2 regions of the Priestia sp. FSL P4-0332 genome follow, and region 1 is predicted to be linked to the other one. Evidence: a T-box and tRNA genes for the amino acid it is inferred to sense, from the RefSeq annotation. Region 1 holds a T-box; the other holds one or more tRNA genes.
What was found. The T-box of region 1 lies ahead of ileS (isoleucine--tRNA ligase). A T-box ahead of a tRNA ligase gene usually reads a tRNA of that ligase, here a tRNA-Ile.
Positions count from the first base shown of each region.

Region 2: it has a tRNA-Ile gene. The T-box ahead of ileS (isoleucine--tRNA ligase) is inferred to sense a tRNA for this amino acid. The anticodon was not compared.

Region 1 covers NZ_JBBOUA010000001.1:2,752,861-2,765,010, forward strand. The annotation lists gene MKY06_RS13985 (superoxide dismutase) at 1-505, opposite strand, end outside; gene MKY06_RS13990 (glycosyl transferase family 2) at 646-1,476, opposite strand; gene MKY06_RS13995 (cupin domain-containing protein) at 1,707-2,372, shown strand; gene MKY06_RS14000 (hypothetical protein) at 2,427-2,660, opposite strand; gene MKY06_RS14005 (hypothetical protein) at 2,725-3,309, opposite strand; gene MKY06_RS14010 (Type 1 glutamine amidotransferase-like domain-containing protein) at 3,394-4,101, opposite strand; gene MKY06_RS14015 (immunoglobulin-like domain-containing protein) at 4,210-4,713, shown strand; gene ileS (isoleucine--tRNA ligase) at 4,756-7,854, opposite strand; T-box leader at 7,907-8,149, opposite strand; gene MKY06_RS14025 (GIY-YIG nuclease family protein) at 8,239-9,225, opposite strand; gene MKY06_RS14030 (phosphorothioated DNA-binding restriction endonuclease) at 9,328-10,209, opposite strand; partial or broken gene MKY06_RS14035 (sunset domain-containing protein) at 10,546-10,737, opposite strand; gene MKY06_RS14040 (DUF5655 domain-containing protein) at 10,750-11,670, opposite strand; gene MKY06_RS14045 (SMI1/KNR4 family protein) at 11,859-12,150, opposite strand, start outside.
Region 2 covers NZ_JBBOUA010000001.1:4,388,305-4,400,454, reverse strand. The annotation lists gene MKY06_RS23105 (deoxyribonuclease IV) at 1-779, shown strand, start outside; gene MKY06_RS23100 (DUF2624 domain-containing protein) at 829-1,080, opposite strand; gene MKY06_RS23095 (metal ABC transporter ATP-binding protein) at 1,354-2,133, shown strand; gene MKY06_RS23090 (metal ABC transporter permease) at 2,130-2,972, shown strand; gene MKY06_RS23085 (Fur family transcriptional regulator) at 2,969-3,382, shown strand; gene MKY06_RS23080 (5' nucleotidase, NT5C type) at 3,413-3,988, opposite strand; gene MKY06_RS23075 (hypothetical protein) at 4,248-4,613, shown strand; gene ispG (flavodoxin-dependent (E)-4-hydroxy-3-methylbut-2-enyl-diphosphate synthase) at 4,652-5,755, opposite strand; gene MKY06_RS23065 (hypothetical protein) at 5,907-6,239, opposite strand; gene MKY06_RS23060 (MFS transporter) at 6,316-7,527, shown strand; gene MKY06_RS23055 (DUF1189 domain-containing protein) at 7,675-8,466, opposite strand; gene MKY06_RS23050 (DUF456 domain-containing protein) at 8,814-9,299, shown strand; tRNA gene MKY06_RS23045 (tRNA-Asn) at 9,362-9,436, shown strand; tRNA gene MKY06_RS23040 (tRNA-Met) at 9,438-9,511, shown strand; tRNA gene MKY06_RS23035 (tRNA-Asn) at 9,552-9,626, shown strand; tRNA gene MKY06_RS23030 (tRNA-Ile) at 9,630-9,706, shown strand; tRNA gene MKY06_RS23025 (tRNA-Ser) at 9,718-9,810, shown strand; gene sodA (superoxide dismutase SodA) at 10,008-10,616, shown strand; gene MKY06_RS23015 (MFS transporter) at 10,746-12,023, shown strand.

The DNA.
Region 1 (12,150 bases):
AAAAGATTGTATGCAGATAATGACCAGATCCATGAAAAGCAGCTTCCCGTTCCCAGTGTTTTATGAGGTCAAAATTATTTGTGTTACGGGCTTGCTGCAGCATGAGCTCTGCTTTATTTAATCCATCGACATAGCTTTGGTGATGCTTGCTGTGATGAAGACGCATAATTTCCCGGTTAATATACGGCTCAAGAGCTGAATAGCTATAGCCAAGCGGCGGCAGCTCGTGTCGTCCCGGCGCTATAGATTCCCGCTCCCTGCCGTCATCTCCAAGTCGCTCTTTTAAAACTTTATCAATATGCCGCACCGCATTGTTGATTTCTTCTAACGTATATTCGTTAACATCTTCTTCACTTAAATATTCAAGAACGTCTTCTTGCGTGCGCGTGATATATGACGTTATATCTACTTCTGTAATGGCTTCTTCAAATACAGGGTCACACACTTGTTCAAGCCAGGTCTGAACTTCCATCAAGTATCTTTTTCTCTCATCTTGATCGGCCATACTTCCCCTCCTTACACCTCATCTTCACTATCATATTCAAAAGAAAAAGCAACATAACTGCCTACTTGTATCTATTGAGTTAGAAAATTCGACATAAAAAAGGCAAAGGTTCCTTTACACTTGAACTCTTGCCTTTTTTCTTATATATTCTTTGCCATATTCACATAATCAATCGTTTCTTGCTTACTAACAGCCGCGTGCTTCAGCTTTGGATTGTAATAGAGCTCCACTTTTACATTATTTATTTCACAGTCGTCAGGCATATCCTGCATATCCGTTAAAAACGGCAGCAAGTGATTGTTCATATCATACTCGAACGCTCCGTTTTGCAAGTAATACACCTTTGGCACATAGTTAATATGGCGGAAAAACTTCACTACGTTGATTCGCTCACCGTATGAGACTATCACTTCCTCTTCAGTCAGGTCGGGATAAGATAAATTAAACACTTGTCGAACCGGCGTTTTCAGCCACTTTGTCAAGCACGTCTGCGGATTATTTACAAGCGCTTTTGCTCCTTTTACGTACCCCGCTAAAAACATTGACATAAATCCTCCGCCCGAAGAGCCGTAAAACAATACGTTAGACGAATTCATCTGCACTTTTTTCATGAATTTTTCAATTAAAACCGCAATGTCTTTTAAATAAAAACGGTCGCTTGTCCCTTGTCCCCACGCAAGCGACACTTTTCCTAAATAAAGCGTGGGGTCGTTGTAATAAATAATCGAATCTTCAAATTCATTCATCCACGAATGCCGCTGAAAATATGGAGGTCCTGCCGGCATTTCCTGACTTGCTCCTCCGCCTGAACCAAACACAAGCAAATGCGAAGACTCTTTTTTTAATCTGACTAAAAACTCAAACAGCACTCCGTTCCACTCGATCGCCACTAAAACAGGCTTATCAAATGGCAGCTGAAGTTCATCTATCTTATCATACGTACTATTTATTTTTTCATATTGATCAAGCAACAGCTCTGCAACTCACTTTCCTTAAAATGATACGTCATATGTGTCTGACATTGATCATGGTTCTGTGAAAAAAGAACCTGTCACAGTATATGAAAACCAGCGGACAAATGATTGTACACCTTATCCAAAAGAGGCCGTTGCCTACATCTTCCTGGGCTTCTGTCACGAAATAAAACTCTCCACATACGATACAGCATCATAAAAAATTCAAGGATAGGAGCTGGAGACCCTTGTCAACGTCCTATATGGATTATAATAATCCGAACGTACAATACTTCTCTGATGTAAATAAAAACAGACTTAATACGCGAAATGATCAAAATTACATTAACCGATTAGGCCGGGATGTGCTCAATACATTAGGAAACGTATCATTGCTCGATATTTACTTAAGCGAAAGCCGCGTGGTCGAACCGCACTATCATCAAAATGCCTCGGAGCTTGTCTACTGCATTTCAGGATCAGCCGTCGTTTCATTAATCAATCCGTTTAACAATGAAGTCACAAATATTCCAATTGCCCCAGGCCAAGTAGCCAACATCCCTCAAGGCTGGTGGCACTGGGAAATTGCGTCTGAAGACAATACGCATTTACTTGCCATTTTTGACGCTCCGTATCCGGAATACATTTTTGGATCGGATATTTTAAATAAGACGCCTATTGAAGTACTTGCTCATACGTACTGCTTAGATCCGGAGCAGCTAAAGAAAACGCTGGCTCCGTTAAAGAATCAAACTATCGTGATTGGACCAACGGACGAATGCGTAGAAAAAGGGCCTTACAAACAGAAAAAACAAGCAGGCTCCGCTAGCCACGAGACGCCTCCTTATAAGTATCCTCCGCCTCAGAATCCTTATTACTCCCCTCAAAACCCCTATCACTATCGATATTGGTAAAGACAAGAAAACCCCGCTGCCAATGCAACGGGGTTTCTTAACGAATACATAACATTATTGTTCTTCTATATACGTGCTATGAAAGGCTGCTTCAATATATGCAACTTGGAAATGATAATGTCCAATTAAATATTTCACAATGTCCACCTGGTCGATTTTGCCGGGCTTATCGACCATCGCTTCTTTTACCATTTCTTCGAATGTACCTTGATCAAACTGTTCTTCATGGACAACAATTGTCTCAGAGTACATTTCGTCTTGTCCTTCTGAAATGCGATAGTAATACAATTTTTTCACCTCGATTTATTCTAAATATATGTATACCCCTAACTGAAAACCTTCAAACATTTTTTCATCGTTCTTTTTCCACTTTATCATAGGCTGCAGCTTTTACTTTTACAAGCAGCCTTGTAACCCAGTACGCCACTAGCGTTATTCCTATATCAATAAGAAAAATATAAAACAAACTCATTCCTTTTCCTGAATCAATGAATTTAAAATGATGTTCAAGAGGCGCCAGTCCAAACGAAAAAACAGCGCTCAAAAGAATTGTATACAGATAAAAATTCTTTTGATGATTTGTACAATATTGATAAAGCAGCAGAAATCCTACCGGCAAAATAGAAGCCGTAATATTTGTTGCGTTCGGAAGCAGAGGCGTTAAGAAAAATGTATGCGTCAAATAACCGCTTCGTCCAAGTGCAATATCAATATATGCCCAAAGCATATGCACTGTGTAACCGAAGAAAAACACCTCAAAAATCCGCGTCCGGTCTACGGTAAAATACAACAACACAAGAGGAAGAACGAGCGAAGCAAGCACCACCCAAAACTGCCAGTTTCCAAAATCTGAATACTGATGCCAATACGACGATAATAACTCCTGCAGCTTATCGCTTTGTTCATGTATGTTTCCCCAGTATCGTTCATAACTCACTGAAGTAACCTCCTATATAGAGTCTCTGCTTATGTATGTACGAATAAGCTCCATTTTATACAGAGAAACACGGGAAGCGGCCATTTATTGCTTGCCATCACCTAAATACGTCACCGGGAGTTCATGCTCAATGACTTTACTTGCTTTTCGATTAACAGCATACGCTTTTGCTGTTGGTCTTGAGCTAACTGATGCGGATAGCTTCTCATCTTTAAAATGCAGCGCGACTCCATCATCTACAGCATAGCCTTCTTTCATTTCCCCGCTTGCAATTAATTCATGATACGAAGGTCTTCGATTGCTTTCTCCGTCATAGTGAGGACAGTTGCTTCCCGTTAAAAACCCTAAACAGTCGATTTTAGACAGTTTGTTGTTCATTGAATCGGTGACGCCTTCTTCAAACCAGCAAATTGAACCTGCGCTTATTCCTGCCAAAATAATTCCTTTTTTATAAGCTGCTTTTAAAATCGTATCCAGTCCCCATTCTTTCCATAAAAGAAGCATATTCCTTGTATTACCGCCGCCTACATACAAAATATCTTGCTGCAGTACATATGCTTTTAAATCTATAAAGTTTTGAGAAAACAGCGATAAATGAGACGGTGTGCATATTAACTTCTCAAACGCTTCATAAAACCTTTCTACATAATTATCCGCATCTCCGCTTGCTGTAGGGATAAAGCAGATCTTCGGTACATCCGTATGAGCTTGTGAAAGTATGTATTGATCCAGCAGCGGGTTATCCGGCTCCATTGAAAAGCCTCCGCCGCCCATGGCTATAACTTGTCTCATTCTAATCCGTCCTTTCAGAAAGGTAATATAAAAAATGTAAATTTATACTATTTCCAAAAGATAATTTTCCGTATAATGGAAGAGTGATAAAAAGGTGGTGTAAAGCTTTTGAAAATAGTACGAACCCTTTTACTAATACTAGGCATTTTTATTATCTTGTTTTGTATCTTCGGCTATATCGATTATAACGGTCAAAAAATGGAGCTGGGCACCAAACAAGAAAAAAACATTCCTTCTTCCATCAACACGGACGGAGGAACCATTACGCTATCTGCTGTCAGTAAAAAATACGATAAAACGCAGTTTGGCTTTTTTGTTATTCAAAACAATTCGACGCATACCTTAACAATTCCTTACGAAAATACGGCGGATCACTTAAAAGACGGCAAGTGGTACAAAGTTGTGCTAAACGGATTAGAGTTTCCTGATAAAACCGTCACGCTGAAGCCAGGGAAATCATTCAAACAAGATATCGCAACTCCTAACTACAAAGTAGGAAAATACCGTTTTGTTCAGCACTTTAAAGATGAAAATGGAAAAGAGTATGTATTAGCGACTCCTTTTGAAATTGTTTGGCCGAGTCTTAAGAACGTTCTCGGGCAGTTTGATTAAAGGTAAAAAAGCACTTACCCATTATGAGGTAAGTGCTTTTTATCAGTTCTGATTTAAAACGCGAAGTGTAACTTGCTTTGTTCCGACTTTTACCGTCTCTCCGTTTTTGATAGTTTCTTTCACACTGAGACTGTGCAGCAGAAGATTTTCTTGAAGCAGCGTTTCAAACTTCGCCACGGCTTCCTTCACTTCTTCGTCTCCACTAAGCTCCAAATCAATACGTAAATTCACGGGTAAGTCCAGCTTTTTACGATAATCTTGAACCGCTCGAATTACTTCGCGAGCGACCCCTTCCTGCACAAGTTCTTCGGTTAACGCCGTATCCAACACGGCGGTATACATGCCGTTCGATGCAACCGCAAAACCTTCTTTCGGAACTTTTTCAACGAGTACGTCAGCCGTTTCAAGCGTTAAGCTTTCTCCTGAACCAAGCGTAACACTTAGCTTGCCTTGTTCAACAAACTCTTTTCCTTGACCTTCTGAAAGGTTCTTTAATGCTTGATTGACCTCATTTACTCGTTTTCCAAACTTCGGTCCAGCCTGTTTAAAATCAAGTTTTAACACGTACGAAACAAGTTTGTCGTCGTCTTGCTCCACATTAAAGTTCTTCACATTAAGCTCATCTTTGATGACATCATGGTATGCTTCCCACTCTACATCTTCTTCCGTTACCACAAGCGAAAGACTTTGCAGAGGCTGCTTTACTTTTAACGAATGCGTATTTCGGATGCTTCGGCCTAGTTCAACTACTTGCAGTACCGCTGCCATTTCTTTTTCCAGCTTTTCATTCACTTTGGTTTGATCATACACAGGATAGTCTGCCAAATGAACGCTTTTTCCTGTCAGATTTTCATGAATATCATCCGCAACAAACGGCGTAAACGGCGCTAACAGCTGACTAAGCGTGACTAACACTTCATGAAGCGTATCGTAAGCCCCTGCTTTTTCTCCGTCCATCCCTTTTGACCAAAAGCGATCGCGAGAACGTCGTACATACCAGTTGCTTAGCTCTTCAATAAATGCCGCGATTTCACGAGCGGCGCTTGTAAACCCGTAATCTTCAAGATGTACTGTTGCTCGCTTAACCGTGCTGTGCAAACGTGAAAGAATCCACTCATCCAATTTTGTTTTTTTCAATTCATACGTTTGCTCGGGATTATAGCCGTCAAGCTTAGCGTACAGCACGTAAAAGCCGTACACGTTCACGAGTGTATCGATGACTTTTGACTTCGCTTCTTGCACAACGCGCTCTGAAAATTTCTTCGGATTCCAAGGCGCACTGTCTGCTAAAAGCGCCCATCTAAGCGCATCGGCACCAAATGTATGAATAAGATCAACAGGATCTAGCGCATTTCCTTTACTTTTAGACATCTTTTGACCGTTTTCATCTAACACATGCCCAAGAGACAAAACGCGCTTATAAGGTGCCTTTCCTGTAAACAGCGTTGAAACTGCCATCAAGCTGTAAAACCAGCCCCGCGTTTGATCAATTCCTTCTGCGATGACGTCTGCTGGAAACTGCTTTTGAAACAGCTCGTTGTTTTCAAACGGATAGTGATACTGCGCAAACGGCATCGAGCCGCTGTCAAACCAAACGTCAATTACTTCCGGCGTTCGCTTCATTTCTCCGCTGCAGACCGGACACGTTAGCTGCACGTCATCTACATAAGGCTTATGAAGTTCAATGCTGTCATCCACAGAATGAGACGCATGATTTTGCAGCTCTTTGATGCTTTTCGGGGCTACTTGATGCTGACATTTCCCGCATTCCCATACGTTCAGCGGTGTTCCCCAGTAGCGTTTTCTGCTGATGTTCCAGTCCACCATATTTTCTAAAAAGTTGCCAAAGCGGCCGTGCTTGATATGATCCGGGTACCACGTCACGCTTTCGTTGTTTTTCAAAAATTGTTCCTTTAACGCCGTCGTTTGGATAAACCAGCTTTCATTTGCGTAATAAAGAAGCGGCGAGTCGCATCTCCAGCAAAACGGATAGCTGTGCTCATGCTTTTCTTTATGATACAGCACGTCTTGATTCGCTAAATAGCGCACGATATCAACGTCGCAGTCTTTCACAAAACGTCCTTGAAACGGCGGCACTTCAGCCGTGTACTGTCCTTTTTCATCCACCACGTTCACAAACGAAAAGCCGTTTTCTTTTACCACTCTGTAATCATCTTCACCGTATGCAGGTGCTAAATGAACAACTCCTGTTCCGCTTTGATCCGTTACGTAATCAGCCGTCACCACTTCATGCCCTTTTTCCACTTTCACAAAATTAAACGGCGGCTCATACGACATCCCTTTTAACTCATTTCCTTTATGTTGAGATAAAACCGTATACTCTCCTTTTAACACTTTGTCTGCGAGCGCTTCTGCCACTATATACACGCTGCCGCCTTGCTCAGCGCGAACGTAGTTCATCTCTTCATGCACCGCAAGCGCCACGTTTGACGGCAGCGTCCAAGGTGTTGTCGTCCAGCCTAAAAAATATTCATCATCGCGGTTTTTCACTTTAAATTTCACCGTTACCGTTAAATCTTTTACATCTTTATACCCTTGCGCTACTTCATGCGAACTCAGCGACGTTTGACAGCTCGGGCAGTAGGGTGATACGCGGTGACCTTTATAAAGAAGTCCTTTGTCATGAATCGTACCAAGCACGTTCCATACGCTTTCAATGTATGAATTCTCCAAGGTGATGTAAGGGTCTTCCATATCAACCCAATAGCCAAGCTGCTCCGTGAACGTGCGCCACTGCTTTTCATACACAAACACACTTTCCTTACATTTGTTGATAAAAGCTTCTACGCCGTATTTTTCAATGTCATGCTTCCCAGATATCCCGAGCTGCTTCTCTACACCGAGCTCTACCGGCAGTCCGTGCGTATCCCAGCCTGCTTTTCGAATCACTTGATGCCCCGTCATCGTCTTATAACGAGCCACCACGTCTTTAATCGTCCGGCCTAGCGCGTGCCCAACGTGAGGCAAACCGTTGGCTGTCGGGGGCCCTTCATAAAATACAAACGAAGGATGCCCTTCTCGGTTTTGAACCGACTGCTGAAACACATTTCCTTTTTGCCACTGCTGCTGGATACGCTGTTCGCGCTCTTGCGAAGACTCCCTTACATTCACTTCTTTCATGTGATACCACTCCTTTTAAAGTTAAAAGCACACAAAGAAACCCGTCCCTATGACTAGGGACGGGTTTTAAACCGCGGTACCACCCTGGCTTCTATTGATCCGTTCATCAATAGCACTCAGCAACGTACAATCATACGCGTTCTTTTTAACGGTAGACTACCGTTCAAACTTACTTATCGTTCAGTTTGACTTCTCAGAGAGGATATTCCCCTGCAGCTTGAACACCGGCTTTCAGCTATCACCGGCTCTCTGTGGAACAAACTTGCAGCGTACTGATTCTCTTCAACGAATTTGTGTGCTTTTATTAGTAGCTATTGTATGCGTTTTGGAAGGGAATGTCAATGTTTTGAAATACTTATTGAGATCAAAAGGTTTAGATCTAGGTTATTTTGTTTCTGCACTTAACATTTGATCGATTTTATTACGCGCTGTTATCCCGTTCTTATCTTTCCATTCAGAAGTTCCACTGCTTCTTCGCTGTGTCACAAACACTGCCGCAGCTGAGATAGAAGAAAAAATTTGATCTTGTACCAGCACGTATCTACCATCTTTTATTTCTAATACACCGTTTGCTAAGAAAGTATTAATATGGTCTTGCTGCCTTTTAAGTTTAGCTCCTTCTAGCTGCTGTTCGCTCGCAAGCAAAGCTCCTTTATAGACAAGAAATCCATCGCTAACATATTTCCCCGTCGCATACGCATCTCGGCGTTTACAATATAGAACGTCCTCTACTATTACTGACTTTATATCTTTTGACAAATGTGTCTCAACTTGAATAACCTTTTCTATCGGTTGCTCTGTTTCAATTTTTGGTATGTTACCAGACTGTACAGCTCCGCTTTCATATTCTATTCCATTTGAAGCATCCGCAAAAATTGAAAAGCCTAATCCACCAAGTAAAACTTTAATAACATTAAAAATATCTGTCAGGTCATCTCGTCTAAACTCACGTACAAACGGCTTTGTCGGAACGGTTTGATTAATATCATATGTACCAGAGCGCATGGCTGCTAGATAAGAAATATGTTCTAAGTATTTTACATCAACTTTATCTAATTGATCTTGAGAGGCATTAGACACAATTAACACGGCCACATCCCAAAAACTTTTACCTGTTGATGGACTAGCATGCTGTCTTAAACGTTCATATCCCACTTCTGCCTCTCCAATATATGCCTCTTTATCTTCTCCAAATAAAAAATAAATGCCGGGCTTTTCTACTTCGCTTTCACCCTTTAAATCTTTCAAACTATTTCTGGGAATGAATACAGCCTGTATTGTTGTATTCGGCACCTCAGATACTTTAATCCCGTTTGGATCATCATCGTAAAACCAAGCCTGTATTCGTTTCGCGCCGCTTTTTCGTAGCATCTTTCTTCCTCCGTTTATATCTTCTTGAGCGTATTTTAACTGACATTACAATATGTAAATCACTTCCTAATTATAGACGCAGCAATCTGTCATTCACAAAAATTAATTTATATCACCTGCTTGATATCTAGCAGGTCCCCTAAATACTTCTCTAACATGCCACCCAAGAAAATCTTCGCTCGGTTGATACGCCGGATGAATAGGACCTCTAAGCTTTTGCCCGTGAAACTTCATAAGCCATTCTTCAAATCCATTCGTCCCGTGCGCTTGAGTTGCCACTAACAGCTCATTATGATCGGAAAAAGTAAAAACTCCTCTATCAAATAATTTATGATGCATTGAACATAACGCGATTCCGTTACTTTCAATATCTGGCCCTCCCGCTTGATGCCACTTAATATGAGCAGCCTCCACGCCAACTAAATTATGACCAAGACGAACGTTAAACCCACAAACAGCGCAGCTATATCCGTAAGCTTGAAGAATTTTCTCTCGAAACTTTGGATCTCTTCTTCTCTTTAATTGTGTTTCAAACTCCAGCCCTACCGCTCTTAATATATCTTCATGAATTGTATCCGGAAAATGCTCATTTAATAAAAATTGTGCTGCGTCTTGAAGAAGCGTAGGATCATTATCAAAAAGGTTATAAACATCCTGTCTAAAACCGCCCATTATATTTGTACTCAGCAAATATTTATCGGTAAAGCTACGCTTATCAATATCTTCACTTAGCTCCCATATTCCATCTCCTGTCAAACGAACAAAAGGATGCTCCGGATGGTAGGAACTGCGAGAAGGTCCAAACTCCATAAGCAGCTCTTTTAAAGGGATTTTCACCTCGCTGTATGGCAGGTGCATTCGTTGCTTGGCCTGCAGCTGACCTAGGGCATACAGTATTAACAATGGTTTGTGCGGAGCTCTTTGATCTCTTTTTTTCCAAATGTTTAAGTTCTTTATTTTTTGAAGTAACTCTTCTCTGTTCATAAGCTTGCTTTAACTCCCATCTATAAAACTATTTAAAAACCTTAGAGCTAAGACCGTTTTTGAAAAAGTATTAATAAATGTAAGTATAATAGCTTATTCTATTATATGACACCATTGGATGATCAAGGGGGATTTTATTTACAGGGGCATTTATAAAACGACACATAACACTTTCTTATCCAAGTTGTTTTGTTCAAAGAATTCTTTTTTCATACCTTTTCTGTTTTCAAAACTTACTCGTTCTGTGTCTTTAATACATACGTTAGATAATCTCTCACAAAGAAAAAAGCTCTCCAACAAACATATAGGAGAGCTTTTAAAGGTTGCATACATTTTTTATCGTTGAGATTTTCTATACCCAGCTGCCTGTGCATCCGCTTCTGAACAGAACCAAACAATATTATCTTGAGTTCTATCATAATAAGCTCCGCCAGGTACGTGGTAAATTTTCGAGTTTTTATTGCCTTTGATTTGACCCGAACAAGACATGTTAGACTGTTGATCATCACTCGGATCGTTAGATATAGGCCCTTTTGGCTTTTATTTATTCTTTTCATATGACTGCTTTACCAAAGTCATTATGTATTCAATATTTTCTTCCTCAGTAATTTGTATTTCATAGTCACCATTTCCCCAATGACCTATATTTTCCACATTTCTAGCAACACCTGCAGGATCATTCAGCTCATCACTTTTTAAATTAATCCAGAGCTTTAATCCTTTTTTTAAAAGATGAATATCAGCAATGTTTCGCTGGTCCTTAGTAAAAGCTATATAGAGCTTTGTTGGTTTTATTGAAATATTATCACCGACATTTAAGATAGATTCTTTTAACAACTGATATAATTCAACAATATCATAGGGCCTGTTAGCGAGATGGTCCTCTTCAGTAAAAACTCTAATTTCTTTACTCACCTTTTCAATAGTTTCACTTTGCTTCGAAATTGTATTAATAGACTCCGAGACTTGTGCAGGTTTAATATGGTCAAAATGGAGTATATCATTTTCATACCGTTTAATTTCCCATAATTCAATAGGCAGGTCTTTAAAATTTATTGACTGCTTTTGATAAGTGGTGAATCTCGGAGAAATAAAAATAATCTTAGATTGTGACCAGTCTACATCACTACGCTTTAAATTCTTCTCATTATTTTCATTATATTCAAGAATAAAATCAGCTTTATTATTTAACATTAAAGAGAGATACGCATAACCTTGATCAATAACACTAAAACTCTTAGTATTTTTATATTCAATAATGACAAAAGAATTAGTTTGCTCATCATAAGCTAATGTGTCTATACGAAAATTACTAATATTAAACTCAGAGCTAATAAATCTCAGACCTAAGATTTCTTTTAAATTTTTTTCACATATCTGTTGTATTTCTTTTTCTTTCTTAAATGAATTTTCACTTATTTCTCTTAGTTTATCTTTATTATTTAATTGATATAAATACATTTATTTTCCCCTTACTTTTACTTTCTATTTTTTTAGCTTTTAATGTTATAATATCGAATTTTATTCAATAACTCAGATGAAAGAAAATTAACAACTATCCAACATCATCCATTTTGTTACATTTTTTATTTTATGTATCATTTTAATATGCATAAAGCTTTTATGGCTCAGTATGTATTTTATTACCCTTATTCAACATAATACCCATCATCCTCCATCACCTTCTTCAAAAACTCTTCTAAAGAATCGGCAATCTTTAAGTCATCATAATAAATCGCATTGTTCTGCTCTTCACTTATTTCTATCAGCAGCAGCGCACTTTCATTGGCTTCAAAAAATAGTAATTTACCCTCTTCTAAATCTTCGTAAAGTTCGATATCAGGGTATAATTCAAAATCATTCACTTTTAATCTAGCGTCTCTGATTGAAGAAGGGCCCATAATGCGGTTTATATTATATTCAGACTCCTGAAGAAAACCA
Region 2 (12,150 bases), 1.6 Mb from region 1:
CTCCACAAAATACTCGTCGCAAAAAGATTGAAGAGCTTAATATTGAAGCTGGTCTTTTGCATATGAAAGAGCATGGAATGACAGATATTGTTGTACATGCTCCCTATATCATTAATCTAGGAAATACAACAAAGCCCGAAACATTTGAGCTTGGAGTAGATTTCTTAACGTCTGAAATTCAGCGCACCCATGCTCTTGGCGCAAAGCAAATTGTTCTTCACCCAGGAGCTCACGTGGGTGCTGGAGCAGATGCCGGTATTCAGCAAATTATCAAAGGTCTAAACGAAGTGTTGACAGCTGATCAAGAAGTTCAAATTGCGCTTGAGACAATGGCTGGAAAAGGAACAGAGTGTGGAAGAAGCTTTGAAGAAATTGCCCAAATTATTGATGGCGTGACGCACAATGAAAAGCTCTCTGTTTGTTTTGACACATGTCACGTACATGATGCTGGTTATGATATCGTTCAAGACTTTGACGGTGTATTAAATGAATTTGACAAAACCGTAGGAATACAGCGAATTAAAGTGCTTCACATCAATGATAGTAAAAATGTATGCGGTGCTCGAAAAGACCGCCATGAAAATATTGGATTTGGTGAAATCGGATTTGGTTCACTGAATTATATTGTTCATCACCCAGCGTTTACAGAAGTTCCTAAAATTCTAGAAACTCCTTATGTAGGAGAAGATAAGAAAAATAAAAAAGCGCCATATCAGTTGGAAATTGATATGATTCGTGCACAAAGCTTTGATTCAGAGGTAAAACAAAAGCTTATGTAATTTCATATGTGGTTGAAAGAGGTCATGTCTATAGACATGACCTCTTCTTTTACATCAACTGCTGAAATAATTCATTCACTCGTCTGGCAGTTTCACGATCTGTTACTTGAGCAATTTGTTTGATTAAATTTCGGCGCTCTTCAAGGTTATAAATATTTACGGGCTGCTGTCTAATGACGGATACAAGGGTATGTGCCTGCTGATCTGTAATGGGGATGTTGTATTGTTTGCTATACTTTAAAAGCTCTTTCGGGGTAATGTTGTTTACTTTCTTATTGACAATCTGCTGTACAATTTTCATATGATTACCTCCTCGTCATATACAGTTTATGAATAAAAAAGAAAGATGTGACTATATTGTGTAATAAAACAACATTTTGAGTCGGACGAACTTACAGAGGCAAGAAAGCGAAGGAGTGAAACGGCTTAGTTTACAAATAAAAGACAATCCTGTATACTACATTAATGACTAAATCGTAATGATTCTGAGAAAGTAAATGGGTAACGGAGTATACGATAGAAACCGTGCCCTCTTTTGTATGGAGAAATATAAAAAAAGAATGGTGAGGCGCATATGAATACACCTGATATCATTGAAATTGATCATTTATCATTTCAATATGATGGAGTGAATGTATTAGAAGATATAAGTTTTTCAATTCCGAAAGGAGCTTTTTTGGGTCTCGTTGGTCCAAATGGTTCTGGGAAATCAACGCTAATCAAATGTTTGCTTGGTTTGCAAAAACCATCTCAAGGTGCAATTCGTTTATTTGGAAAAGATCAGAGAAGGTTTAAAGAACGAAGTAAAATTGGATATGTATCGCAAAAAGCGAATAGTTTCAACAGCGGCTTTCCTGCTACCGTTTTTGAAGTGGTTTCCACGGGTCTTACTTCAAAATTAGGTTTGTTTCGCTTTATGAATGCTTCTCATAAACAAAAAGTGAAAGAAGCGGTAGAAGCAGTGGGGATGAGCGAATTTTTAAATCGAAACATAGGAGAACTATCCGGTGGTCAGCAGCAGCGAATTTTTATTGCACGCGCGCTTGTAAGTGAACCCGAGCTGTTAATTTTAGATGAGCCAACAGTCGGAGTGGATGCACAAAATGTGTACACTTTTTATGAGCTTCTTGAAAAGTTAAATAAGGAAAAAGGAATTACGCTCGTGCTTGTCACTCACGATATTGGCACTGTCTCAGAAAAAGTAACCCACGTTGCTTGTTTAAATAAATTTCTACACTTTCATGGGAATGCCAAAGAATTCGAACAGCTTTGTGAACATGACGTATCTATGTTTTATGGTCATAATGTTCATGTGTTAACCCATGATCATCATCATGGAGGGCAGCACGTATGATAAGCAGTTTATTTCAATTTGAGTTTTTACGAAATGCATTTTTAACCGGTATGATTATTGGCGTCTTAGCTCCTTTATTGGGCACGTTCATCGTAGTAAGACGTCTTTCTTTAATTGCAGACGCGTTAAGTCACGTGACGCTAGCGGGGATTTCTGCGAGCTTGCTTCTTAGTCAGAAAATAGGGTTTATGCAAGGAGTGAACCCCGTCTATTTAGGGATGGTATCTTCCGTTACAGGCGCTCTTTTCATTGAAAAACTTCGAAGCGTCTACAAGCATTACCAAGAGCTGGCCATTCCGATTATTTTATCGGGCGGAATTGGTATTAGTGCAATTTGTATCTCGCTAGCGGACGGTTTTAATAATGATTTAATGAATTATTTGTTTGGAAGCGTAAGTGCGGTGAGTCGTTCGGATCTTTGGACAGTTGTTGTTATAGCCGTATTTGTTATAGCTATTGTCTTTTTCTTATATAAAGAATTGTTTATTTTATCTTTTGACGAGGAGCACGCTTCTGCTTCTGGGATTAAATCGAAGTGGATGCACTTTTTATTTATTGTGATGGTTGCTCTTGTCATTGCTGTATCGATGCGTATCGTCGGTATCTTATTAGTGTCATCTCTTATGACTCTTCCTGTAGCAGCAAGCATTCGCTTAGCTAGAGGCTTTAAACAAACGATTTTGCTTTCGGTGATTTTTGGTGAAATATCTGTTTTAGGCGGATTATTTTCAGCGTACTACTTGGATTTAGCACCAGGCGGTACAATTGTTGTCATTGCTGTTGTTATTTTAATCATATCTATTATGATTAATAAAGGACGGAAGGGGAAACAAAAATGAATTTAACTGAAGCCATTCATTTATTAAAAGATCAAGGATATAAACATACAGGAAAACGTGAAGAAATGCTTGCCCTGTTTTCAAAATCAAATAAGTACTTAACGGCAAAAGATGTATTAGAATACATGAAGCCTGATTATCCTGGTCTGAGTTTTGATACAATCTACCGTAATTTATCATTGTTTGTGGAGTTAGGCGTACTTGAAATGACAGAGCTTTCGAGCGAAAAGCACTTTCGATTTAAATGTGCAACCGCCCATCATCATCACCACTTCATTTGTTTAGATTGTGGAAAAACAAAAGAAATTGAAGCTTGTCCGATGGAGTATGTAGACGAGGATTTGCGAGGATACAATATTACAGGCCATAAATTTGAAATTTACGGTCAATGTATAGAATGTAATCAATAAAAAAGAGAGGGCGTTATGCACCTCTCTTTTTTATTTTTGCTGTTCTTTTAACCAGCTGGCTACCCACTGATCTGCTTCTAGCCAATTGTATACGCGAACCACTCCTTTTGGAACAGGTAAGCGATTATAAGGAGTATCAAATAAGATAACGGGGATATTGCATTCTTCACTGATTTCACAAGCATTATCATGTTTGTCTTCAAAAAAGATATCAACATCATATCGTTTTGCTGTCTCAACTTTAAAATGAGATCCGACTAACTCAATGTGATGAAACGATAGTTCATTTTTTTGAAACCATTCTTCCGTGACGTCCAATAGCTTATCGTGCCTTGCACTAATAAAGAATAATTCGTGCTTTTGATGCCATTTTTGCAAAACCGCTTTTGCATCGTCTGCAAGTGGAGAGGTTTCGTAAATAGAGCGTTCATTTGCTTTAAACCATTTCCCGAGTTCAGCAGGTGATACATTTACAAAAGGGCTGAAATCATATTCTGTAATGTCTTCAAGTGTTAAATTTAAGTTAAAGGCTTTATTTAAATGAGGAACAAAAGTTTCAGGAGAAGTAACAGTTCCATCAATGTCAATTCCAAACTTTTTCGTCAACTACGTGCACTCCTTTAATACGTTTATTCTACTTAGGTGCTTGATTATTCTTGTCTAGTGTAACATAAAGCCCAAACAGAAACAGTAATACTTTTTATACGCCTTTGGCAAAACGTAATGATCACTGCATGGCCTGGTGATTGCGTCTGTACCTATTTCTTGTAAGAGAGTGAGCAGCTGTATAAGATTGACACTTATAATTTTCCCTCGCATTCAGATACTATAAATGCTCCTTATTTACGAAAGCGAGGGATTAAGCATGGAGAATGAAGAACAAAGGCGTAGAAAAGATGTATATGAAGCTGATTTCATGGAAGAAACTGCAGCTGAAGTGGGCGTTCCTTACCGAGTAGGAGAGCCTCATGCAGAGCGTGAAGTTATAGATATTGATCGCAATCGCAATCATGAAGTCGCTGGACGAGGAGAAGGAACGGGATACGGTCGTTTCGCACTCGTGCTTTCGATTCTTTCACTATTCTTTTTACCAATTATTCTTGGTGCCGCTGGGATTATTCTAGGGTTTATCGCACGCAGAAAAGGAGCACTTACGCTAGGAGCATGGGCAATAGGGATCGGAGTTGTATCGATTATTGTCGGTACGTTTATATTACCGTTCTTTTCATAAAAAAAAGCGAGGCGCATATGCGCCTCGCTTTTTTTGGGTTATGATTTAGCTGCAGCTTTTTCAGCTTCTTGCTTTGCGTGATATTCAGCAGCAATTTTATCAATTTCTTTTTTAAGTTCCTCAACCATTGTTTCTTCAGGAACTTTGCGTACGATTTCGCCTTTGCGGAATAGTAGACCTTCACCGCGTGCTCCTGCAATCCCGATATCAGCTTCACGAGCTTCACCAGGACCGTTTACAGCGCAGCCAAGTACTGCTACTTTAATCGGTGCTTTTACAGTTGAAATATACTCTTCAACTTCATTAGCAATGCTAATTAAATCAATTTCAATACGTCCGCAAGTTGGGCAAGAAATAAGAGTTGCAGCATTGGAAGCTAAACCGAATGATTTTAGCAATTCGCGCGCAACTTTTACTTCTTCTACAGGATCCGCACTTAAAGAAATACGTAATGTATTTCCGATTCCTTTAGATAAAATAGCGCCAAGACCTGCTGCACTTTTTACAGTTCCTGCAAATAATGTACCTGATTCTGTAATTCCTAAGTGAAGAGGGTAGTCAAATGCTTGAGCAGCTTTTTCATAAGCTTCAATTGCCAAGTTAACATCCGATGCTTTCATTGACACGATGATGTCATGGAAATCAAGGTCTTCTAAAATTTTAATGTGATGAAGTGCACTTTCTACCATGCCATCTGCTGTCGGATAGCCGTATTTATCTAAAATACGTTTTTCAAGTGAACCAGCGTTAACTCCAATACGAATTGGAATATTTTTAGCTTTTGCAGCATTTACAACAGCTTCCACTTTTTCACGGCGACCTATATTACCAGGGTTGATACGGATTTTATCCGCTCCGCCTTCAATTGCTTTTAATGCTAAGCGGTAGTCAAAATGAATATCCACAACTAATGGAATGTTAATGCGTTTTTTAATTTCAGGGATTGCATCTGCTGCGCGCTCGTCTGGACAAGCAACACGAACAACTTGGCATCCTGCTTCTTCTAAACGTTTAATTTCTGCAACCGTTGCTTCAACATCATGTGTCTTAGTGGTTGTCATACTTTGAATAACTAACTCGTTGCTGCCTCCGATTGTTAAATCTCCAACTTTAACCGGGCGTGTTTTTGTACGATGTATAATTTCACTCACGTGATAATCTCTCCTTCAAAATGAAATCAAGAATTTGAATTCATTAATAGAATAACTCTTTATGAACAAAATAACTAGTAGAAAGTACTACCTTAGCTATTTTAACAATGACTATCCCATCTTGACAAGAAGAATGCTGTCATTACTTGTAAATAGGGAACTTATACGTTTTTCCAATTTGAATATCCTCAGGCGCTGTACCGTTATTTAACTTTTTGAAGTCTGTAATCATTTGGTTCATAGAAACCGGTATCGATTTTTTTGTAAGCTCCTCAATGACGGACAAAACTGTATCGCCTGGCTTAATTTTTATTTTTGTATAGGTGGAAGAAGAGCTGGCGGCTTTTGTTTCTGCAGGCTGCGCTTTGCTGACTTGAACTGCTTCAGTAGCAGTGGGAATGGTCCCGTATTTAATGTCGTAGTGACAAATATATCCGATAAAAGCGAAAGCGGCTAATGCACATAGCTTTTTCATTATGCTCCTCCTTCATTCTTTTGCTTATGTGTAAAGCCTATGCTTGTCTTACTTAAATATGATTGGAGAACGAAAATTGAAAGAAAAATTAATGATTGTTTCATTAGGCTTATTGCCTTTAATCATGGTGCTGGGAAATTCCATGCTCATTCCTCTGCTGCCAAGCATTCAAAAGTCACTTCATTTAAGCGGAGTTCAAACCAGTTTGATACTGAGTGCATTTTCGATTCCAGCCGCATTGTGTATCCCTGCTGTAGGGATTTTATCAGACCGGTATGGGCGTAAAAAGTTAATCATATATTCACTCGTCATGATGATAATAGGTAGTATCATCGCTGCTAGTAGTGCTTCATTCTCTTCTGGAAGCTTTGCTGTGTTGATGGCAGGCAGAGTCATTCAAGGGATTGGAGCTGCAGGTACTACAACGTTGGCAATGGCATTAACTGGAGATGTATTTACAGGGGAAAAAAGAGCAAAAGTCCTCGGGATTTTAGAAGTGTATAACGGAGTTGGAAAAGTGGTTGCACCGATAATTGGAGCATCGGCAGCACTCGTCGTATGGTATGCCGCGTTTTTTGTCTATCCTTTAGCTGCAGGTGCTGCTTTAGTAGGTATAGTGATGTATGTGAGAGAAGGGAAAACAGGTTCGGATTCAGTATCTGTTCAAGAATATTTAAAGAAAGCTATTGGGATTGTCTATGATAAAAGAAAATCGCTTTTTCCTTTATTCTTTGTCGGGGGATTAGGGTTGTTTTTATTATTTGGCATTTTATATTACTTATCTTTTCTAATAGAGGAAACGTATCATATAGACGGTTTTTTTAAAGGAACCGCTTTTTTATTTCCTCTTGGTGCGATGACGCTCGTTTCTTACTGGACCGGTCAACGCATCAAAACAGATCTAGAGCTCATGAAAAAATTAATGATAGTAGGGATAACTCTTTTATTCCTAATGTTTGGAGTATTAACGATTATTTATACGCTTCCTGTGCTGATGTTTTGTTTGACAGTCGCCTTTGGCGGCTTAGGATTTGTTCTTCCGTGTATTAATATGATGATTACTTCAGCGGCTTCAGACGAAGAAAGAGGGTTTATTGTATCCATTTATGGAACGGTGAGATTTTTAGGAGTAGCGTTGGGACCTGTTGTTTTTGAAGTGTGGATGCATGCTGAAAGGCTGATGTTTGTTTATAGCTTTATTCTGCTCACAGCAGGAGGTTTGTGGGTTTTGTATCAGTTGAAAATTCTTTCTTCTGCAATGGGAAGAAGAAAAGTTGTACCGAAATAAAGAGGCTGAGACTTAACTAAATCACTCCAATCACCACCTAGAAGCAGCCGCATACATGAAACCTGCGTTCACCATATCAATAAAAAAATCCGAACGAGTTGGATTCTCTATCAAGAATCTAGATTCCTCGTTTGGATTTTCCTTCAACTAAAATATGTTTGTCCCAGCATCTTTATTAGGTTTTACCTTTTTTCTTATAGGAACCCTTGTGACGAGCAACAAGTAAATGAAGAATGTTCCTATCCAGTAAAGAGAGCTATGTAGTGCTAGAGACAAAGAAAAAGCTTCAAAAAGCGTATAAAGCAGCGTGAAGGCTACCGTACTATAAGCGCTCAGTGCCCATAGCTGCTTGAAAGGAAGCTGCTTTTTAGTAATGAGTCCAATCAGTTTTCCAAGATAAGCAAGGCAGGTAATAGAAAGGAAGTTTAGTCCAGATGTTAATACGTACAGTAAAAGCATAGCGATAGGGACAAGTATGTATAAAGAAAATTTTTGTTCGTGAAGCAAGTTTAGCAGTTCATTTTTATCTTTATGATGCCAGTTTAGCAACTCATATGAATACGTTTGTGTTTGTGAATTAGTCGTGATGTAAATTCCATCCTTTAAAAAACCAATTGCATGAGCAGGGGAATGAAACCGTTCAATAGACTGTGAGGGGTTTAAGATAAAAGCGGTACCGTTTGCTTTTTTTGTGAAAGGTTGACTTGACGTAAGCTGTGAGTTTGAAATAGAAAAAGAAGGAACAGATTTCGGAAGATCTGTAGTAGCGATATGATAGCCGTTTACAATCGTCAAAGTCATAAAGAAAAATGTAGGCAGCAAAGAAATAAATGTTAAAAACAGCACAAAGCCAATTGTTTTATTCGTATGCTCAAAGCGAAGCGACCTTATTTTTTTGAAGGAAGTAAAACTCCATGCCATCTTTTTCAGCATGCTCATTGTAAAGCCTCCTCTTATTGAAGATTCTGATTATACCTTATTTTATAGCGAAAATTTAAGGTTTACAATAGATTTTAGAAACCGTTACCAATTACAATGATGCGGTGGAGCGTTTTGTCACAAGCACATCTTATGCGTATATGTACAGGTTTTGCCGTCATTGTTTTTGAGGATATTACGGGCAGCTTGAGGACCGTGCTGTTAATATTGCAGAGGTACACTCGAAAATCATTATTTGAAGAGGTATTCGAAAGTAAAATAAAGGAAGGACTCGTCGTGCAAGGTCTTTCTTTATAGGAGTGATTATTGTATGATAAATAGTAATAATAAAAAGGATAGGTGCGGGCATGGCTATTTTATGTTGGGCATTAATTATCATTAGCTTTGTTGTATCGTTTGTTGGGTTGGTTTATCCTATCATCCCAAGCGTGCTATTTGTAGCTCTAGGATTTGTTATATACGGTTTATTTTATGATTTTAGCTCCTATAGCTGGTTATTTTGGGTGATACAAGGATTGTTAGTTGTCGCACTTTTTTTAGCAGACTATATAGCTAATATTATTGGTGTGAAAAAATTCGGAGGCACTAAAGCAGGTGTTTGGGGAAGTACAGTTGGGCTACTTGTGGGTCCGTTTGTCATTCCGGGATTTGGAATTATTTTAGGGCCGTTTATCGGAGCGATTGTAGGAGAACTGATTGTTCATCGGACCACAATTAGCAACGCAGTAAAAATTGGAGTAGGTTCGGTTATTGGCTTTTTTAGTGGCGCTATTTCAAAAGGATTTATTCAACTGCTGATGATTGCCTATTTTTTATACGCTGTTTTAAAATAATATATTGACTTTAGGCTAGAAACATGTTAAATTTTTAATGTCGCTAGTAAATGTTATATTGTTCCACAGTAGCTCAGTGGTAGAGCTATCGGCTGTTAACCGATCGGTCGTAGGTTCGAGTCCTACCTGTGGAGCCATGGCGGTGTAGCTCAGCTGGCTAGAGCGTACGGTTCATACCCGTGAGGTCGGGGGTTCGATCCCCTCCGCCGCTATTTTCCAATTTGCGTTTGTGACATACATAATTCATATTGTTCCACAGTAGCTCAGTGGTAGAGCTATCGGCTGTTAACCGATCGGTCGTAGGTTCGAGTCCTACCTGTGGAGCCATGTGGACCCTTAGCTCAGCTGGTTAGAGCAGACGGCTCATAACCGTCCGGTCGCAGGTTCGAGTCCTGCAGGGTCCACCATTTATAGGGTTGGAGGAATACCCAAGTCCGGCTGAAGGGATCGGTCTTGAAAACCGACAGGGGTGTTAAAGCCCGCGGGGGTTCGAATCCCTCTTCCTCCGCCATACTATTGTCTATTCAAAGCTTCTTTTGAGAAAAAGAAGCTTTTTTTATGTTTAAAAGAATAGCGAATGGGAATTAGGTAAATATAAATCATGGATTAGGAACTTTTTATTTGAAACAGTAGGGTAAATTTGCTAATCTAAACGTATATGGTGCTTTTGCGCCAAAATGCTTACATATTTTGAAGGAGGAATTATTCATGGCTTACAAATTACCAGAACTACCTTATGCATACGATGCACTGGAACCACATATCGACAAAGAAACAATGAATATTCACCACACAAAACATCACAACACATATGTTACAAATCTAAACGCTGCTGTTGAAGGCAAAGCGGATTTAGAAAGCAAAAGTATTGAAGAGTTAATTTCAAACTTAGATGCTGTTCCTGAAGATATCCGTACAGCAGTACGCAATAACGGTGGCGGTCATGCGAACCACTCATTATTTTGGACAATCCTTTGCCCTAACGGCGGCGGTGCTCCAACTGGTGAATTAGCAGACGCTATCGCTAGCAAATTCGGCAGCTTTGATCAATTCAAAGAAGAATTTGCAAATGCAGCTAAAACTCGCTTCGGTTCTGGCTGGGCTTGGTTAGTTGTAAACAACGGCGAATTAGAAGTAACAAGCACACCAAACCAAGATAGCCCATTAATGGAAGGCAAAACGCCAATTCTTGGTCTAGACGTTTGGGAGCACGCTTACTACTTAAATTACCAAAACCGCCGTCCAGATTACATTTCAGCATTCTTTAATGTTGTAAAATGGGACGAAGTTGCTAAGCGTTACGACGCTGCAAAATAAGCTGAAGACGTATTTAAGAGCCAGTAAAGTAATTATTACCTTTACTGGCTTTTTTGTTTTCCAATTCTTTTACATATCTCCTTTTCTTTTTCACACACTAGGTGTAGAAGAGAAAAGGAGTTTTTTGATATGCCTTTATTAAAAAAAGTAGTTGGAGATGTAGAAGTTAGTAAAGATTTACTTTTGCTTTTAATTATAGGCGGTCTTTATGCCTTGGCTATTTCAATTTCCAATTCGTTTGTTAACATTTATCTGTGGAAACAATCAGGCGAATTTTCGGATCTCGCTATTTATAATTTAGCGGTAGTGGTGCTTCAGCCGCTTACGTTTATTTTAGCAGGTAAATGGGCCAAACGAATTGACCGGGTTGTGGTTTTAAGGTTAGGTGTATCTTTTTTAGCTGTTTTTTATATCGCTGTATTAGTCAGTGGAGCTAACGCAGCCGAGTATTTAGTATTGCTTGGTGGACTGCTGGGTATAGGATACGGCTTTTATTGGCTAGCTTTTAATGTGCTAACTTTTGAAATTACAGAACCTGATACAAGAGACTTTTTCAACGGATTTTTAGGGATCTTAAACTCTTTTGCAGGGATGATTGGTCCTTTAGGAGCGGGCTTTGTTATTTCCGCTTTGTATGAATCACTTGGGTATAAAATTGTGTTTGGTGTATCGCTGCTATTGTTTATCGGTGCCGTTGTGCTTAGTTTTTTTATTACAAGACGCGCAGCGGAAGGAGTATACAAATTTAAAGAAGTATGGGCTGAACGAAAAGTCAATAAAGACTGGAATCGAATATTGCAGGCTCATTTCTTTCAAGGGTTGCGTGAAGGTACGTTCATTTTTGTTGTATCCGTCATGGTATTTATTACGACGGGAAGTGAATTAGCTTTAGGAACATATGGACTGGTGAATTCAGCGGTTGCGTTTGTAGGATACTATGTTGCCTCAAGGTTTATTAAGCAAAAAAATCGCCTTCGGTTTATCTTCACAGGAGGCCTCCTTCTCTATGGAGCAGTCTTTTTGCTTATCTTTAACTTATCGTATCCAAAGTTAATTATATATGCTGTTTGTATTGCCATTGCCTATCCTATTTTGTTGGTTCCATTCATTTCTCTAACGTACGATGTGATTGGACGAGCAAAAGACGTTGTTTCAAAAAGAATTGAATACATTGTTGTCAGAGAAGTATTTCTGAATATCGGGCGCGTCGTTTCCATATCTTTATTTTTAATAGCTGTACTAATTTTTGATGAAGCAAAAAGTATTCCCATTTTATTAGCTATTGTTGGAGCAGGGCATACGATCATTTATTTTTGTGTGAGACATATCTCACAGCCTCTGCACAAAAAAGAAACGACTGTTACTCCTCCGGTATTAAATGAAGGAGACGGAGAGTCTCCAGCTTAGAGTGTTGTCAGCTCCTTCATTTGTACTATGGAAAATGCTTCGCTTTTCTTTTAGAATAAATACGTTGTGTAAATAGGCACCTGCCAGGTGTCTATTTATTTGCTAAATGTCTGATTTTATGGTGTTA